Regions from separate parts of the Cutibacterium nasicola genome, predicted to be linked through region 3. Evidence: riboswitches for the same ligand, from Rfam matches in the RefSeq annotation. Region 3 holds a riboswitch; each other region holds the start of a gene.
What was found. Region 3 has a riboswitch for cobalamin ahead of cobI (precorrin-2 C(20)-methyltransferase). Riboswitches for the same ligand answer to the same signal wherever they lie in the genome.

Region 1 (4,668 bases), 780 kb from region 3:
CGCATCTGAGAGTCGCGATCGGCTCCGGGAGTCGCGTTGGCTCGTTCACGCAGGTAGTAGAGCATCGCAGCCATTCCGATGGCGGACTGGTCGGCATCGCCGCTGAGCTCCTGAACGTTCTGTCCCGGGTAATGGTCCGGATTCCCGGCCAGGAGGGCGCCTGCCAGACGTTGCGGGGTGTCGGTCTGGGCGAGGGCCTGGGTGATGGCCTGGGACCCCTGCGAGAATCCGGCGAGCACCACCCATTCCTTCGGGCACTGTTTCTTCTCCTCGTTGAGGAGGGTGGTGAGTTTCTTCGCTCCCAGAGCCGCCGAGTCGAAGTACTCGGTCGACGGCATGGTCGCGTCAAAGAGGAGACTGCTCATCGATGCTCTCTGCAGGGTGTGAGGGTCAGCGGCGGGGTAGTCCAGGTAGACCTGACGAACTGTTCCCCTGCCCTTCCACTTCTGGGCCAGGGCGTCACGAACCGACGTGATGGTGCTGCCGAACGGAGGGGTCTCGCCCGACCCTCGGACGCCGACGAACATCACCGAGGCGCAGCCCATCCGAGAGGCCAGCTCCGAGGACACCGGGTCCGAGTCCCAGCCCATTCCTGCCCCTGGGGTGAGGGTGGCGGCGGACGTGAGCGTTGTTGTGGACCCGCTGGCGTAGCCGGTGCTGGCTGTCGTCGGGGTGGGCGCTGATGGCTCGGCGTTGGCAGAAAGCGGCAGCGTCACCAGGCCGGCGATGACGAGGAGGATGAGCAATGTCTGCCGAAGCTTCACTACGTCAGTCAAGCAGGGGTCGCCGACACCGGACGGCTCGTGTGTCCGTGGTCAGGACTGCTTGAAAGTTCCGGTGATCGACGCGGAGTCCAGCTCGCTGGTGTGGATGACGAAGCGGACCTGGACGTTGGCGGCGTCGTCAGGAATGTCGAGATGCTCGCTCGGCATGGCATGGACGGTGTGGATGTAGCGGTGGGCCGGTCCGGGCGGCGGGCAGGCTCCGGAGTAGCCGTCCTCCTGGTAGTCATTGGTCCACTCGCGCACACCGGAAGGCAGCGGGCCGCCCTCATCGAGGGAGGTGACGTCGGCTGGGATGTCGGCGAGGATCCAGTGCCAGAAGCCGGAACCGGTGGGGGCATCGGGGTCGTAGACGGTGATCGCGTATGACGCGGTGCCCTCCGGGCCGGGCGTCCAGCTCAGCTGGGGGCTGATGTTCTTGCCACCCGCATCTGCATGGGCGTGGGCCAGGTCAATCGGCTGGCCGTCGGTGATCGACGTGCTGGTGATCTCCATGGGTTGTGTCCTTTCCCTGGGTGTGTGTCCATGATGCCAGCCTGATGCGCGATCCGAAGGGGTGTCACGACCGGTTCCGAACGCGGGGAAGCCCACCCCTGATGACGAGGTGAAGGGGTGAGTGTGCAGATGTGATGAGATGCGTATACCCTTCATCTTGTGCTGGTTCTCATCGCCAGACACCAGATGTAGGGGTTGTATCCACATCTGGTGGCGATGGGAGGAAAGAGGGAATCCGGTGGGAAACCGGAACTGCCCCGCAGCGGTGACAGGGAACGACGGCGACATACGCACTGGCCATCCGGTTGGGAAGCGTCGCTCGGTAGGAACTCGTCTGACGGCGAAACGCCCTGAAGTCCGAAGACCTGCCAGCGCCCGGGTCGGCGACCCGGTACGACAACGGGCGTGCGAGACGGCCCGGGGTGAACCTGCCCCACTCGTGCGCTGCTTCGAGGAGAGAGCATGTCGACGATTGTCCAGCCAGACGACCTGACCACCCCACGCACGGTTCCCACGTCCATCCGCAAGAGGGACGGCAGGGTGATCCGGTTCGACTCGACGAAGATCGTCGAGGCCGTCCGCAAAGCCTTCGTCGCCTGTGGCGGCGACGCCCCCGAACTGTTGGCCTCCGAGGTTGCCCTCGAGGTGCTCTCCCGACTGAGCGAGATGGGTGAGGACACCCCTGATGTCGAGGCCATCCAGGACCTCGTCGAGAAGACCCTCATGGATCAGGGACACGACGGCGTCGCCAAGGCCTACATCCTCTACCGTCAGCGTCGCACCGTTGCTCGCGACCAGCAGTCCGCCCTCATGCGTACCTTGCGTGAGATCACCTTCGCCACCGCCGAGGAAGCCGACGCCAAACGGGAGAACGCCAACGTCGACGGCAACTCCGCGATGGGGTCGATGCTGCGCTACGGAACCGAGTCGGCCAAGCAGTTCAACCTGCTCGAGGTGCTCGACCCCTCCCATGCCGCCGCCCATCGTGACGGGGACATCCACATCCACGACCTCGACTTCCTCACCCTGACGACGACCTGCTGTCAGATCAACCTCACCGACCTCTTCGAGCACGGTTTTTCCACCGGCCACGGCGTCCTGCGATCCCCGCAGTCCATCGGTTCGTACGCCGCCCTGGCCTGCATCGCGATCCAGTCCAACCAGAATGACCAACACGGCGGCCAGGCGGTGCCGAACTTCGACCGGGACATGGCCCCGGGGGTCGCCAAGACCTTCAGCAAGGCTGCCCAAACCGGTTTGACGAGGATTTTCGAAGTTCTCGGTGGCGACGAGGACCGTCTTGACCAAGTGCGCCAGGTGGCGTCGGGATGGGTGCTGGAGCCGGACGCGGCCGCGCTGGTCCATGAGAAGGAGCAGGTGGCGGAACTGTTTGCCGGGCTCGTCGACGACACCGACCGGGTCGCCGACAGAATTCGTCGCCAGGCCGTCGAGGAGACACGTCGTCAGACCTACCAGGCGATGGAGGCCCTCATCGCCAACCTCAACACCATGAACTCGCGAGCCGGGGCACAGACCCCGTTCTCCTCGATCAATTACGGCACCGACACCAGCCCGGAGGCGCGGATGGTGATGCACTGCCTGCTGGAGGCCACCGAGGCCGGTCTTGGCGGTGGGGAAACCGCGATCTTCCCGATCCAGATCTTCCGGGTGCACAAGGGCGTCAACCTCGACGACGGTGACCCCAACCATGACCTGTTCCGGCTGGCCTGCCGGGTGAGCGCCAAGCGCCTCTTCCCGAACTTCTCCTTCCAAGACGCCCCGTTCAACGCCGAGTACTACGTGCCCGGCCATCCCGAGACCGAGATCGCCTACATGGGCTGCCGCACCCGGGTGATGTCGAACGTCCACGACCCCTCGCGGGCACAGACTTGGGGACGCGGGAACCTGTCCTTCACCTCGATCAACCTGCCGAGGTTGGCGATCGAGGCCAACCACGACGTTGATGCCTTTTTCGCCTCCTTCGACCGGATGATCGACCTCGTCATCGACCAGTTGCTCGACCGGCTCAAGATCCAGTCCCACAAGCTGGTGCGAAACTTCCCCTTCCTCATGGGCCAGGGGGTCTGGATCGACTCGGAGGACTTGGGGCCTGACGATGTTGTCGCCGAGGTACTCAGGCACGGAACCCTGTCGGTGGGGTTCATCGGGTTGGCCGAGACCCTGACGGCCTTGATCGGCGTCCATCACGGCGAGTCGGAGGAGGCCCAACAGCTCGGTCTGCGGATCGTCGGTCACCTGCGAGAGAGGATGGACGAGGCCGCCGAGCGCACCGGGTTGAACTTCTCGGCCCTGGCCACCCCGGCCGAGGGGCTGTCGGGGCGGTTCGTGCGGATGGACCGTCAGCGTTACGGGTCGATCCCGGGAATCACCGACCGGGAGTACTACACCAACAGCTTCCACGTGCCCGTCTGGTACCACATCGGTGCTGCGGACAAGATCCGCATCGAGGCTCCCTACCACGCCTTCACCAACGGCGGTCACATCTCGTACGTCGAGCTGTCGGGGGATCCGGCACGCAACGTCGACGCCTTCGAGGCCCTCGTGCGGCACATGGCTGCCAGCGGAATCGGGTACGGGTCCATCAACCATCCGGTCGACCGGGATCCGCAGTGCGGCTACACCGGGATCATCGATGACGAGTGCCCCAAGTGTGGCCGTCATGAGGATTGTGGGCCCTTCGACCGGATTCGCCGCATCACTGGTTATCTCGTCGGTGGGCTGGATCGGTTCAACGACGCCAAGCGTGCCGAGGTCGGCGACCGCGTCAAGCACGGGTGAGATCGGAGCGAGGATGAGGGTTGCCGGGCTCGAGCCGGAGTCGATCGTCGATGGCCCCGGCATCCGCTTCACGGTCTTCGCGCAAGGATGCCCGCTGGGGTGTCCCGGGTGCCAGAACCCTGGAACCTGGGACCCCTGCGGTGGCCACGAGATCGACGCCGAGGAGATCATCACCGCGATGAGGTCGTCGGTGTTGGCGTCTGGACTGACGCTCTCGGGCGGTGAGGCGAGCCGTCAACCTGGCGATTGTGCGAGGCTGGCCCGTGCTGCCCACGAAATGGGGTGGGACGTCTGGGCATGGTCCGGATTCACCATGGATGCCCTGCTGCGTCAGGCCCGTCACAACCCAGAGCTGGCCGAGATGCTGGACCAGGTGGACGTCTTGGTCGACGGACCTTTCCAGCTGGCACGACGCACCCTCACCCTGCCATGGCGGGGAAGCGGAAACCAGCGGATCATCGACGTCCCTGCGACCCTGCGCGAGGGGCGAATGGTGGAGTGGGTCAATCCAGCCGGCTGAAGGCCCTTGTCCGAAGTACCAGGTCCTCGGCCTCGTCGCACTCGTCGAGGTCGACGGTCGCGGTGATCGACC
Region 2 (4,668 bases), 190 kb from region 3:
AGCTCGGTGCGAACGTGGTCACCGGTGAGGGCGGCAACCATGCCACCGGCGGCCTCGACAGCCTGGAACTCGGCCCAACCGGCCTCCTCCAGCTTCTTGGTCAGGGCCTCGACGTAGAAGGAACCACCCGCCGGGTCATTGGCGCGGCCGATGTTGGACTCCTCGGCGAGGATAATGCCCGTGTTGCGGGCGATACGACGGGAGAAGTCGCTCTTCGGCAGGCCGATGGCGGCATCGAAGGGCAGGGTCGTGACGGCCTCGGCGCCACCGACAGCAGCACCGAAGGTCGAGATGGTGCCACGCAGGATGTTGACGTAGGGATCATCGCGGGTCAACTCACGCCAGCTCGTCACGGCCTCCTGACGGGCGCCACGCTTGGCAGCCGGAACCTCGAAGACCTCACCGATGCGGTTCCACAGGGTACGCAGGGCACGCAGACGGCAGATGGTCAGGAACTGGTCGTGGGTTGCGGAGACCCGGAAGTTGATGGAATCGAAGGCCTGCTCGGCAGTCAGCCCCTGTTCCATGAGCGCACGGACATACTCGACGCCGGTGGCGATGGCCCAGGCGAGCTCGTGCACGTCGCCGGCACCAGCGTTGTGGTAGACCGTCGCATCAACGACGAAGGCACGAGAATTCTTGTACTTGTCGGTCTTCTTGGCCCACTCGGCCATCGTGGACAGATCCGGGGTGCCGCCGTTGAGAGCGGCGAAACCGATCGGGTCCAGACCGAGATTGAACGACAGCTTGTCGGGATCGATGTCGGAGTCGACATAGACGTCAAGGAGGGCCTGTGCAGCGGCCTCCTGGTCGTCACGGCTCGAGACCTCAACCTTGGCCAGGTCGAGCAACACGTCCTTGAGGTCCCCGGCAATGTCCTCCGGCTTGATGGCGTCGGCACCGACGCGCAGCCACAGGGACATCACACCACGCTCGAGGTCGGCGATGATCGCCTTCCTGGTGAACTGCGGATCCGGATCCTCGTGAAGGGCCCGCACATCCCATGCGTCCATGACGCCAGTCCGGATCGTGGCGCCACGGGTGAAGGGCGGCACACCCGGGGCGCCGAGCTTCTCAGGGGCATCTTGACGCCGGTACATCGGCTCGATCTTGATGCCGTCGACCGTGCTCGGCTCGAGGCGCTTCATTCCTTGCTCAATGTTGAGCTCCTTGCCCTCGGGACGTCCCCGGTTCAAGACCTTGAGGACCGCGTCCTCCCACTGTTCGTGGGTGATCTTCGGAAAGTCCCCGGCCAGGCTCAACTCCTCGGGCATCCTGTCCTCGACGGACTTGGATGCGAGGTTGTCAGCATCAGTCATTCGTCAGACTCCTGCTTCGCTGCGGATGGGTGGACGACCTCGGTCGGCCCTCGAGACCTCGGACGCTGCGGCGCACGCAGGGTACGTCGCAAGCTCTGGCAGGTATTCGGACTCATGGGCACCTCGTCTGCCGACAAGTCCTACGTCACCGCTTCCCAGACCGAAGCCCAGTGCTTGATCGCCATCCGGTCGGACCTAAGACCAACTGGACGTCGATGGTGATGTCGTTCCCACTCACCGCTGCGGGGCAGTTCCGGAATTGCACCGGATTCCCTCTTACCGCCTTGAAACCCCCGGACGGGATTCCTTGGCACCAGCACCTATGATACTAGGCTGCGCACGATCGACTTGGCACAGCGGGGGTGCATGTGCACGATTGTGCGACCGTGCTGTGAACAGACGTTTACCGTGCCTTGCGGACCTGGGGGATTTGAGGCCGGTTTGCGACAGAGTCGATCCACTCTCGTAGGTCGGCATGGACGTGCCTGCGATTGACCTCATTGAGAACCTCATGGCGCCCACCCGGGTACAGGATGACGTCCACCTCCTGGGACCCGGCATCGCGCAATTGGCAAGCTGCGCGACGCACTCCCCTACCGGAGTCGCCCACCGGATCCTTGGCACCGGCCATGAGCAAAACAGGCAGAGCAGGCGGAGTGGCACGTAGAACCTCGGTGGAATTGGCGAGTTCGATGAGTCGTACCAATTCGCGGTAGAAGGCTGCGGTGCAGACGAAACCGCACAGCGGGTCGTTGTTGTAGGCGTCCACGACGCGCACGTCTCGAGACAACCAGTCGTAGTCGGTGCGAGCCGGCTGGAAGGCCCGGTTGAAGGACCCGAAAGACAAGGTGTTGAGCAACGGACTGCGGGAGTCCTCCCCCAACATGAGCACCTGGGAACGGGCAAGCCCGGTGGCGACGGTGCTCAACGGCCCCAAGGAGGAGCCTGTGCCAATGATGACCAGGCCGGTCATCTCGCGTCCCCGGCGAGCGGCCAGAACACGGGCGAGGAACGATCCCATCGAGTGTCCGACGAGGAACCACGGCTTCCCCTCAACCTCGGCCATGAAGTGGTCAGCAACCGCGGAGAGATCGTCGAGCAGTTGGTGGTGGCCCCGATCAGGGGTGGTCCCAAGTTGTCCGGTGGCAGCAGCGCGCGGTCCGTGACCACGGTGATCATTCGCCACGACGAGCCAGCCGTCGTCCGCCAGCGCCCGGGCCACCTCGTCATAGCGGGCCGCGTACTCGGCCATGCCATGACACAACTGCACCAATCCCTTGGTGGGGCGACCCGGCGCAGCCTCCGGACGCCAGACAAGGACGTCGAGGTCGGCTCCGTCGTCAGCGGTGATCGTGATGGTGTCCATGAATCCTCCCGGGGTCGTAGTTCCAGCATATTGAGGTCTCCCAGCCAGCATCTCGGCATCGCGGAAGAAGCGCCCACATCACCATGATCCTGTTCTCGCTCAGGGAGAACACGAGCAGAACAACGAGCCTCTTCAGGCCCGACGCTGTGTAGTGAGGTCAACGCCATGCCCGCGACGCGCCGCGTTACCAGGTTCGCGAGCATCACGTCACCGTCTCGTAAGGTCACCGCCCTAGACTCATGGGGACCCACCGAAAGGACGTCTCGTGAAGATCGCCGTCGCAGGACTGGGCTATGTCGGCATGGCCAATGCCGTGTTGCTTGCCCAGCACAACAGTGTCGTCGCCATTGACATTGACGCCGAGAGGGTCGAGATGGTCAACACCGGACACACGACGATCGTCGATCCCCTCATCGGGGAGTACCTGGCCCACCACGAGCTGGATCTGACGGCCACGACTGATCCGCACAAGGCCTATGACGATGCTGACTTCGTCGTCATCGCCACCCCGACGAACTATGACCCTGACCAGAATTATTTCGACACCTCGAGCGTGGACGGAGTGCTCGACCTGGTGCAGGAGCTCGCCCCCGAGGCGACGATCGTCATCAAGTCAACGATCCCGGTGGGCTTCGTCGAGGGGATTCGCAAGGAGCGCCCCGGCCTTGACGTCATCTTCTCTCCGGAGTTCCTCCGCGAGGGCAAGGCTCTCTACGACAACCTCCATCCGTCACGGATCGTCGTCGGGTCGGACTCGGCCAAGGCCCACCTCTTCGCCGATCTCATGGCCGCCGGGGCGGTCGACACCGGCATCCCGGTGCTCTTCGTCGGGGCCACCGAGGCCGAGGCCATCAAGCTGTTCGCCAACACTTACCTGGCGATGCGGGTCTCCTTCTTCAACGAGCTCGACACCTATGCCTCTCAGCGTGGGCTGTCCACCCGTCAGGTCATTGACGGGGTCTGCCTGGACCCCCGCATCGGCAGCCACTACAACAACCCGTCCTTCGGTTATGGCGGCTACTGCCTGCCCAAGGACACCCGTCAGCTGCTGGCCAACTACCAGGACGTCCCCCAGACCCTCATCCAGGCCATCGTTGACTCCAACACGGTGCGCAAGGACTTCATCGCCTCGGACATCATCGCCAAGGATCCGAGGCGAGTCGGCATCTTCCGTCTGGTCATGAAGGCTGGCTCGGACAACTTCCGCTCCTCGTCGATCCAAGGGGTCATGAAGCGCATCAAGGCCAAGGGCATTGAGGTCGTCGTCTACGAGCCGACCTTCGAGGGCAACGAGTTCTTCCACTCGAAGGTCACCAAAGACCTCGAGACGTTCAAGGCCGGCTGCGACGTCATCATCGCCAATCGAATGTCGCTCGAGCTGGCTGACGTCGCCGAGAAGGTCTACACCCGAGACCTCTTCGGCGGTGACTGAGCCTCAGGCTCGGCTGGACCAGATGACCTCACCAGCCTCGCGAATGAGGGCCGAGCAGCCATCACGCACGTCGAGCTCGACGATGAGGGGCTCGGCCCCGGGGACACCGCTACGGTAGACGTAACGCTCGTTGGTCAGGTCAAGGGACTCGGTACGCGCGTCGACGAGCCAGGGATGACGGCGGCGCAGGCCGAGCAGGTCTTGGTGGGCACGCAGGGTCTCGGCGCCCAGGTTGGACAGCTCCGCCGGGCTGGCCGGGAACACCGGACGGATGTCATCGTCGCCTCCGAGCCTCTTCTCCTTGATCCCGCGGTAGGCCAGCTCGTCCCCGTAGTAGATGAGCGGGATGCCGCCAGTAGTGGCCAGCACCGCTGTCGCGACGATCGCACCATCCTGCTCCACCTTCGAGGCGATGCGGGTGACGTCATGATTGCCGACGAAGGTCATCGGGGTGAAGGAATCGGAGAACTCGTTGTGACGCCCCAGGGCATGATCAAGTTCGAAGAAGTTACGGGATTCGATGGACGACCACGTCGCCTTCCACAATTCGT
Region 3 (4,668 bases):
CGGGCCGCGTGGCGTCGTGGGATCGACGTCGTTCCTTACAAGGCCCAGAACATGTCGAACAATTCGATGGTCTGCCCCGACGGGTCCGAGATCGGCCGGGCGCAGTACCTGCAGGCCAGCGCCGCCAGGGTGACTCCGGAATCAGCCATGAATCCGGTGCTGCTCAAACCTGGCACCGATCGTCGCTCCTTCATCGTGCTGCGTGGCACGCCGGGAGGCGTGCTGGAAGCGGGACAGTACGCCACCGGACGACGTCACCTCGCGGAAGCCGCATGGGCCGCCTACGACGAGCTCTCCGCCGCCCACGACATGGTCATCTGCGAGGGTGCGGGCTCCCCGGCCGAGATCAACCTGCGTGCCGGTGACTACACGAACATGGGACTGGCAAGGGAGAAGAGCCTGCCGGTGGTGCTCGTCGGGGACATTGACCGCGGCGGGGTGCTCGCCAGCCTCTTCGGCACCTGGGCGCTGCTCGACGACGCGGACCGTTCCCTGCTGGCCGGGTACGTCATCAACAAATTCCGCGGTGATGAGTCCGTTCTCGCTCCTGGTCTGGAAGAGATCACTCGTCGCACCGGAATGCCGAGTTTTGGGGTGCTGCCCTGGGTCCCCGAGGTGTGGCTCGACGGTGAGGATGCGTTGGAGGTGGGACGCTGGCGTCACGACGGGAACTCCGTTTCCACCGACGATCTGCGGGTTGCCGTCGTCCGGCTGCCGAGAATCTCCAACGCCACCGATGTCGACGCCATGGCCGCCGAGGCCGGGGTCGACGTCCAGGTGACGACCAACCCCAACACCTGCGAACTGGCCGACGTGCTCGTCCTGCCCGGATCGCGGTCCACCGTGCGTGATCTGGAGTGGCTGAGGTCCACCGGAATCGCTGAGGTCGTGGCCCGCCGTGCCCGTCAAGGTCGCACTGTGCTGGGCATTTGTGGCGGCTACCAGATGCTCACCCGCCTCATCCTCGACCCCGAGGGTCAGGAATCGCCGACCGAGCGAACCGAGGGACTCGGGCTACTGCCGGTCGAGGTGACCTTCGGTGCCGACAAGACCCTGGCCATCCCGAGCGGATCCTGGCGGGGGATCGAGGTCGGCGGCTACGAGATCCATCACGGCCGAATGGATGTCGACCTGTCGGCGGGGGAGCCCTTCCTCGACGGAGTCCGCGTCGGAAGTGTCTGGGGGACGATGTGGCATGGTGCCTTCGAATGTGACGATTTCCGGCGCGCCTGGCTGGCCGAGGCTGCCGAGCATGCCGGATCGGCGTGGCGCCCGGTGGAGGGTGCCATCGGGTATGGGCAGCGCCGCGAGCAGATGATCGACGTGCTGGCCGACGCCGTTGAGGAGCATCTCGGTCTTGACCGTCTGTTCTCCCTGGCAGGCGGGAGCTGACCCCGGCCGTGTCGTGGTGTGGTGCCACGATGTGGGAGGATCGATACAACGACCGATCTCGAGGAAGCCGGTGTGAGTCCGGCGCGGTCCCGCCACTGTGACCATCGCCGCGGTGATGGCAGCCAGACACTCGAACGGTTCGTTGCGCACGTCATCGGGCGAGGACACCTGAGGAGGCCGTCATGAGCTATGCCCCTGTACATCCTGACCACAAGTCGGGACGAACCCTCATCGGGGTCGGAGTGGGGCCGGGTGACCCAGAGCTGGTCACCCTGAGAACCGTGCGCATCCTGCGCGAGGCTGATGTCATCCTCGTGCCCTACACCGAGGCCACCACCGACGGTCCCGGACGTGCCGAGACCATCATCACTGCCGTCGCCCCGGAGATCGTCGAGCGCATCAAGCGCATCCCCTTCTCCATGCGGGAGAGGTCTGGTGTCGGCGAGAAGCGCAGGGCCTCCTGGCAGGTATCCGCCGATGCGGCGATCACGGCCTTCGACGAAGGGGCTCGCACTGTCGCCCTGGCCACCGTCGGCGATCCGACGGTCTTCTCCACCTTCACCTACCTGCGCGCCAATGTCGAGGAGAGACTCCCCGACGTCAGCGTCGAGCTGAGCCCAGGTATCACCGCCATGCAGGCCCTGTCGGCGGCGTCCGGGCGCCCGCTGGTGGAGGGCAAGGAGGTCCTGGCCCTCGTCCCGGCCACCGTCGGGATGGAAAAACTTGGCCAGGTCCTCGACCTCGTCGACTCAGTGGCGATTTACAAGGGGGGACGCAAACTCCCAGACGTTGTCGAGCAGCTGCGGCAGCGGGATCGTCAGGCTGTCATCGGCACCGACGTCACGCTGGAGTCCGAGCAGATCGTCACCCTCGGTGAGGTCGCTGATACTCAGGCTCTGCCGTACTTCTCGACCGTCCTCACCACTCCAGAGCGCACCATCACGGGAGGAAAACTGTGAACGAACCTCAAGCTGCACGACCCACTCAGCACGCCTCTGAGAGGGTCTTGGAGGATCTGGACCACAACGCCATCGAGCCGCCTCCGGTACCGTGGCGGGAGATCCCCGAGGGAGCAGGCAGGGTCGTTTTCGTCGGTGCCGGACCGGGCGCTCCGGACCTGGTGAGCCTGCGCGGAGCCCGTGTCATCGAGACCGCTGACATCATCATCTGGGCCTCCAGCCTCGTTCACCCCGACATGGTGGCCCGTCACAAGGCGGGAGCCGAGCTCATTGACTCCGCCTCCATCCCGCTGGAGGACCTCGAGCCCCTCTACACCCGCGCCCGTGACGAGGGGCTGGTGGTGGCGAGGGTCCACACCGGTGACCCGTCCATCTATGGCGCCACCGCCGAGCAGCGCGACCTGTGTCGTCGCATCGGTATCGACTTCGAGACCATCCCGGGCATCTCGGCCTTCTCGGCCGCTGCCGCCCGGATGGACGTCGAGATCACCGTCCCAGAGGTATCCCAGTCACTCGTCCTCACCCGACTGGAGGGCGGGCGGACCCCCATGCCCGACGGGGAAACCGTCGCCTCCTTCGCCCGTCACGGTGCGACAATGGCGATCTACCTTTCCGCGGCCCGTAACAAGGCTCTTCAGGATGCCCTGCTGGAGGGAGGCTACCTGCCCGAGACTCCCTGCATCATCGGGTACGCGGTCAGCTGGCCCGAGGAAATCATGTTCCGCTGCGACCTGGCCCACCTCTCGGAGACGATGCGCAACCACAAGCTGTGGAAGCACGCCGTCGTCCTCGTCGGACCGGCCCTGGCAGAGGGCCCGATCAAGACTCGCAGCCACCTCTACCACCCCGGTTTCCGTCACGAATACCGCGGAGCTGACGCCCAGGCCCGCGCTGACCTCAAGGCCCACGGCACTCGCGGCGTCTACGACCAGAACCCCACGAACTCCGACACGAAGGACAATTCATGATTCGCGTCCACGGATATCTCGGTACCATTTCCGACTCCTTGCGCCAGGAGGTCGCCGATGCTGACCTCGTCGTCGGAGGTCAGCGTCACCTTGACGCCCTCAACGTTCCCGACGAGAAGCGTCAGAAGCTCGGCCTCATCGGCCCTGCCGTCGAGCGAGTTCAGTCCCTGCCCGACGACGCCAACGTCGTTGTCATCGCCTCCGGTGACCCGCTCTTCTTCGGTGTGGTGCGACGTATCCGCCAGGCCGGTCTCAAGGTCGAGGTCGTGACGGCCCCGACCTCCTTGCAGGCTGCTTTCGCCGCCGTGGCCTTGCCCTGGGACGACGCCCAGTTCGTCTCCTCACACTCCAAGGACATCGAGACCGCCATCCGGCTTGCCAAGATCCATCCCAAGGTGGGCGTGCTGACAGCCCCCAACCGAGGCCTGGCGGAATTGGTCGACGGGCTCGCGGGTCGCGGCAAGACCTTCGTCCTCGCTGAGAAGATCGGTGAGGAGGGCCAGCGGGTGCGTGTCCTCGACGAGGAAGCAGCCAGGGCCGTCATTGCTGACGCGGACATCCTCAGCCCCAACGTCGTGCTGGTCCTCGAGCATCATCCGGACTCCCCGGCGGCCCTGGGCATCAACCCGGAGCTGGCCGGTGACGTCAACGTCAATGCTCCCGAGGCCCCCCAGCCCGGCGTCGACACCAACCCGGACGGCTCGGACCGTGACCCGATCATCGGACAGATCATCAATTCCGACGCCGCGGCGGCCCACGCCGAGGCCATCGACCACGTGCTCAAGCGCGAGACCAAGAAGTACGTCGGACCGTCCCGCACCGGGCTGGCGGCGGCCTGGGGCGAGTGCGACCTCATCGTCTCCCACCTGGCCCTGGGTGCCACGACGCGCATCATCGCCCCGCTGCTGGAGTCCAAGAAGACCGACCCGGGTGTGGTCGTCGTCGACGAGGCCGGCCGTTTCGCCATCCCATTGGTGGGTGGCCACGTCGGTGGGGCCAACGAGCTCTCCCGCACCATCGCCGAGGCTCTCGGCGGCACCGCCGTCGTGTCCACCGCCACCGACTCCCTCGGTGTCCCGGCCCTCGATCAGCTCGGTTGGGCCTACGAGGGTGACGTCGCCGGGGTGACCGGATCGATCATCGCCGGACGCCCGGTGCTGGTCATCCGCGAACAGCCCTGGCCGCTGCCCCCACTGCCCAAGAACGTCACCGAGGATGCTGAATCCCCGGTCGCCCGAATCATCGTCTCCGAGCGGGTCGCAGAGCGAATTCGGACTGACCATGGTGACGACCTGCCCACCGTCGTCCTGCACCCGAACTGCCTGGTCGTCGGGATGGGATGTAACAAG
Region 4 (4,668 bases), 840 kb from region 3:
TCCGCCACGCAGCGGTGTAGAGGTCCTCCATGTCACCGATCGATCGGGAGGCCAGGTAGATGTTGCGGCTGATGGCCTGGTCCACCCACTTCTGCGCCCTGGCGGCCACGTTGAGGCAAGCCATTGGATCCAGGGTGAAGGAGGTGCGGTACAAACGTCGCAAGGATGCCGGGATGGCCTGGATCCCGCTGGGATCTCCCTGACGACGCAGCAATTCCTCGCGCACCTTCTCCCACAGCCCGAGGTCCTTGAGGTCGGCCACCAGGTTGCGATTGACCTCGAGGAACTTCCCGGCTGAGGTGGCTCGGGAGAGCACCTGGGACAACTGCGGATCCAGGCCCGGCGTCGTGCCAGCGACCAGACCGATCGACGCCGTCGGGGCGATGGCCAGCAAGGTGGCATTGCGCATTCCTCGGCTCACCTTGGCGCGCAGCCCGTCCCAGTCCATCCTCGTCGTCCGGTCGACGTCAACGGGAATGCCACGGTCGCGCTCCAGGAGGGCGAGGGTGTCGACGGGGACCATCCCCTTCGACCAACCAGATCCTTCGAACATCGGGTAGGCCCCGCGCTCGGCGGCCAGATCGGCGGAGGCGTCGATGGCGTGCCAGCTGATGAATTCGATGACTTGGTCGACGATGTCGTAGGCATTAGGGGAGTCGTAGGGAATCCGCACCTGCTCGAGCATGTCCGTCAGCCCCATGATGCCCAGGCCGATGGCCCGGTTCTCCACGTTTGATCGCTCGGCCTGCGGCGCCGCCGAAGCGGTGATGTCGACGAGGTCGTCGAGCTGACGTATCACCAGTCGGGTGGTGGCGGCCAGGTGCTCCCAGTCGATGCGACGCTTCTTGCGCGGCCCGACGAGGTGCCCGGCAAGGTTGACCGACGCCAGGTTGCACACCGAGGTGTGGTCGCGATCTTGGGGTAGGCAGATCTCGGTGCACAGATTCGAGGCGTGGATCGTCCCGGTGTTGTTGTTCAACGCGCGGGTGTTGACGCTGTCCTTCCACGTCAGCCACGGGTGCGACGTCGTCTGCAGGCTCACCAGGATGGCCCGGAACTGTTCTCGAGCCGTGGTGCGATGGAACCTCTTGATCTTCCCGGCGTCGGCCTGTGTGACATAGTACGCATATCTCTTCGAGAACTCAGACCCGGTGAGCTCGGTGAGATCGGGGGTCTCGGCGGGGTCGAAGAGGTACCAGTCCTCGTCCTTGGCGACCCGCTTCATGAACTCGTCGGAGATCCACACCGCGGTTCCGGCGGTACGAGTGCGTCGGTACGGGTCACCGGAGTTCTGCCGCAGGTCGAGGAACTGCGGGAAGTCCATGTGCCAGTTCTCCATGTAGAAGCACAGCGCGCCGAGCTGTTTGCCTCCCCGGGAGACTGCCCGCAGCGTCGAGTCGATGGTGTGCATGAAGGGGATCGGACCGGTTGACGCAGTGGTGTCGGAGCGGATCGGTGACCCTTGGCAGCGCAGGTCCGACATCGACAGCCCAATACCTCCGGTGCCCCTGGTGATCCGCATGACGTCGCGGATCGTCCGGGCGATGTGCTCGAGGTCGTCCTCGGTGCGCATCACGAAACAGGTGGACAGCTGGGCGGACGGCGTCCCGGCGTTGGCGAGGGTGGAGTCGGCGGCAAGGTGACGTAGGTTGCTCATGGAGTCGTAGAGGGCGAGGGCGGAGGATGTGGGGTCGTCCTCGGTGAGGCTGAGACCCATCGCCACACGCATCCAGAAGTACTGGGGCACTTCCAAGGCGCGTTGGTCGGGGGTGCGCAAGAGGTAACGGTTGACCACGGTGCGCACACCAGTGAATCCGATGAGGTCGTCACGGCTGGGATCGAGGGCTGATGCGAGGACGTCAAGATCGAAGATTCGCCCCAGGCGCTCGTCAAGGCGCCCTGCTGCGACGAGTCTTCCGATCGTGCGCGGGAAACAAGCACGGTGCAGGTTGCGCACGCGTGTCGGGTCGACGTCACCCAGATCGTCGTGGGTGTTGCCAAAGACCTCCTTGTACAGCTTCTTGACGGCGATCCGGCTGGCGATGGTGTCAAAGGCAGGGTCGTCCTTGGCATTGCCCAGAGCCACCTGGATGACGGCCTCGTCAAGGGCATCGGTGGTGATGCCGTCGAAGAGTGTGATCTCCACCTCGGCCTGCAGCAGAGTCGCCCGGGCGACGGCATCATCGAGCCCGCGGGCTGAGTCGATGATGGACGCGGCGACTTCGTTGCCGTCGTAGGGAGCCAGCGATCCGTCACGTTTGCGGACGCGAATGGTTGAGATGGGGTCGGCGCTCATTGCAATTCCTCCGTGCGATGCCGTGGGCACGCGACCGGGCGGAATGCGGCAGGGACACTGGTCCCCATGAACGCTGCGATACTTCCCGCGAGATCGCGAACCGGGCCCCGCGGTTGCGGGACCACACCTGGCAGGTCTTCGGGCTCACGAGCACTTGTTGCCTACTGGCCGTCGCTTCCCATGCCGGAGCACAGTGCGTGATGACGGCGGTCGTTCTCGTACACCGCTGCGGGGCAGCTCCGGATTCACACCGGATTCCCTCTTAGCCCGTGCGAACACGGGAACCACGTGCACTTGTCACTATATGAACGCTGATCAAGGCGAGTCAACGCGAGGCCTGGAGAGCCTTGGGTGTGTGTGGCTGTCCTAGACTTGCGACGTGACGATTCCCGATGACTGGCGGATTGGTGACGCCGAGCGCGCCCGGGCATCGGACATCCTCGACGAGGCATGGACGTTGGGAAAGCTGACTCGCGACGAGCATGCGGAGAGGGTGGAGGCTGCTCTGCAGGCCCGTACCTATGGCGATCTGGGCGGGTTGCTCTCTGACCTTGGCGCGACGGTCGGGAGTGTGGCCGTCCCCGCTCATCCTGGCCACGGCGAGGCGGTGCGGATCGTCCCCGGTCCGGAGGCTGACCACATGACCTGCATCATGAGCGACACGGTCTGGGCCTCGGGACGGACGATGGCCAAACTCACCACCGTCACCGGGTTCATGGGGGATCCGTGCTTCGACCTGACCTCCATGCCGTGGGCAAGTCGTCACATCACCATTGACCTGACGATCGTCATGTGTGACGCGACTTTCCTGGTGCCCGACGGGGTGCGCATCGAGGACTCGATGTCGCGAGTGCTCGGAGACCTCACGGTTCGCGGACTCTCCCAGCCGGGGCTGGATGGCCCTGTCCTCACCTTGCGCGGGACGAGCATCCTCAGCGATGTTGACATCCACGGCCCTGGATCCAAGAAGTACGCAAGGCTCAGGAAGAAGTGGAATCGCTGACGGTCGACCGGCGACGGGATCGTCAGTCGCGTCAGCGCCACGCCCCACGGAACCTGGCCGGATGCCATGGGGCGTCCTCGTTGGGAACACCCAGCTCATGGGCGGCACGCAACGGCCAGTTGGTGTCGCGTAGAGCCGCCCGTCCCACCATGATGGCGTCGGCGCTGCCCTTCTCCAGCAGCTCCTCGGCCAGCTGTGGGGTCCAGATCATGCCGACGGTGGCTGTGGGAATATCCGCCTCGGCGCGCACCCGAGCCGCCAGGTCAGCCTGGTAGGCCGGGGCGACGGGGATGGGGGCCGACGAATTGCCTCCTGAGGAGGCGTCGAGCAGATCGACCCCGGCTTTCGCGAAGCGCCGCGACAGTTCGACGGAGTCCTTCACCTGCCAGCCGTCGTCCCGCCAGTCAGTGACCGACAGGCGCGCCAGCAAGGGCATGTCTTCAGGAATGGCCCCACGCACAGCCTTCGCGACCTCCAACGGCAGGCGAACACGTCCGTCGAAGTCACCGCCCCAACCGTCGGCGCGGGTGTTGGACAGCGGTGAGTAGAACTGGTGCAGCAGGTAACCGTGGGCGCTGTGAATCTCGACGGCGTCGAACCCAGCTTCCACGGCACGTGTCGCAGCGGTGCGGAAGTCGTCGATGACCTTCGCGATGCCGTCCTCGTCAAGGGCAGTGACGGGCAGACCGACGTACTGCTTGCCGTCAGCAGGCGCGTCAGTCGGGCCGACCGGAATCCAGCCGCCGCGCTCGGGAGGCACCACACCACCATGGAATCCCGGCCACCACTTCTCGGTGGAGGCCTTGCGACCGGCGTGGCCGAGCTGCACGGCGATCTTGCCGCCCAGCTCGTGAACGGCGTCGGTGACCGTGCGCCAGGCCGCTACCTGATCGTCATTCCACAACCCGGTGTCACAAGGGCTGATGCGACCTTCGGGATTCACTGCGGTGGCCTCGGCGACGATGAGACCGAAACCACCCACAGCGAACGAGCCGTAGTGGACGAGATGCCAGGTGCCTGGGATGCCATCCATGGAATCCACGGCGTACTGGCACATCGGCGGCAACCAGGCACGGTTGCGAATCGTCAGTCCACGAAGGGTGAGAGGCTGGAAGAGCTTCGGTGATGTCATGACTCCATGACACCACGCCGGTCAACCACGGTCCGGCTCAGAAGCTGAAATTGGGCGTCCACTCACGGACGGAGGTCACCTGGACAGCCGTCTTGGGATAGGGGTCAGCCTCAAGCAGACGGTCGAGGGCACCACGGTCAGGCACGGTGTAGATGAGGACCGCGCCGCTGCCGTCGGCCAGCGGGCCTGCGTTGACGAGTTGGCCACGCTCGCGCATCACGTCAAGATTCTCGAGGT

Region 1: it holds a riboswitch for cobalamin, as region 3 does, so the genes downstream of both, ACUCCZ_RS00115 (anaerobic ribonucleoside triphosphate reductase) here and cobI (precorrin-2 C(20)-methyltransferase) in region 3, are expected to answer to the same signal.
Region 2: it holds a riboswitch for cobalamin, as region 3 does, so the genes downstream of both, mutA (methylmalonyl-CoA mutase small subunit) here and cobI (precorrin-2 C(20)-methyltransferase) in region 3, are expected to answer to the same signal.
Region 4: it holds a riboswitch for cobalamin, as region 3 does, so the genes downstream of both, ACUCCZ_RS00325 (ribonucleoside-diphosphate reductase subunit alpha) here and cobI (precorrin-2 C(20)-methyltransferase) in region 3, are expected to answer to the same signal.

Annotation. Positions count from the first base shown of each region.
Region 1 is NZ_CP199745.2:17,981-22,648, forward strand. Features, by position in the region: gene ACUCCZ_RS00105 (cutinase family protein) at 1-590, opposite strand, end outside; gene ACUCCZ_RS00110 (YbhB/YbcL family Raf kinase inhibitor-like protein) at 816-1,277, opposite strand; cobalamin riboswitch at 1,472-1,664, shown strand; gene ACUCCZ_RS00115 (anaerobic ribonucleoside triphosphate reductase) at 1,740-4,076, shown strand; gene ACUCCZ_RS00120 (4Fe-4S single cluster domain-containing protein) at 4,090-4,596, shown strand; gene ACUCCZ_RS00125 (DEAD/DEAH box helicase) at 4,580-4,668, opposite strand, start outside.
Region 2 is NZ_CP199745.2:1,645,202-1,649,869, forward strand. Features, by position in the region: gene mutA (methylmalonyl-CoA mutase small subunit) at 1-1,319, opposite strand, end outside; cobalamin riboswitch at 1,400-1,652, opposite strand; gene ACUCCZ_RS07690 (alpha/beta fold hydrolase) at 1,723-2,685, opposite strand; gene ACUCCZ_RS07695 (nucleotide sugar dehydrogenase) at 2,987-4,117, shown strand; gene ACUCCZ_RS07700 (alpha-amylase family protein) at 4,121-4,668, opposite strand, start outside.
Region 3 is NZ_CP199745.2:1,836,451-1,841,118, reverse strand. Features, by position in the region: gene ACUCCZ_RS08685 (cobyric acid synthase) at 1-1,392, shown strand, start outside; cobalamin riboswitch at 1,409-1,636, shown strand; gene cobI (precorrin-2 C(20)-methyltransferase) at 1,623-2,351, shown strand; gene cobM (precorrin-4 C(11)-methyltransferase) at 2,348-3,319, shown strand; gene cobJ (precorrin-3B C(17)-methyltransferase) at 3,316-4,668, shown strand, end outside.
Region 4 is NZ_CP199745.2:73,576-78,243, forward strand. Features, by position in the region: gene ACUCCZ_RS00325 (ribonucleoside-diphosphate reductase subunit alpha) at 1-2,296, opposite strand, end outside; cobalamin riboswitch at 2,409-2,600, opposite strand; gene ACUCCZ_RS00330 (DUF1707 SHOCT-like domain-containing protein) at 2,676-3,299, shown strand; gene ACUCCZ_RS00335 (NADH:flavin oxidoreductase/NADH oxidase) at 3,331-4,431, opposite strand; gene ACUCCZ_RS00340 (YciI family protein) at 4,469-4,668, opposite strand, start outside.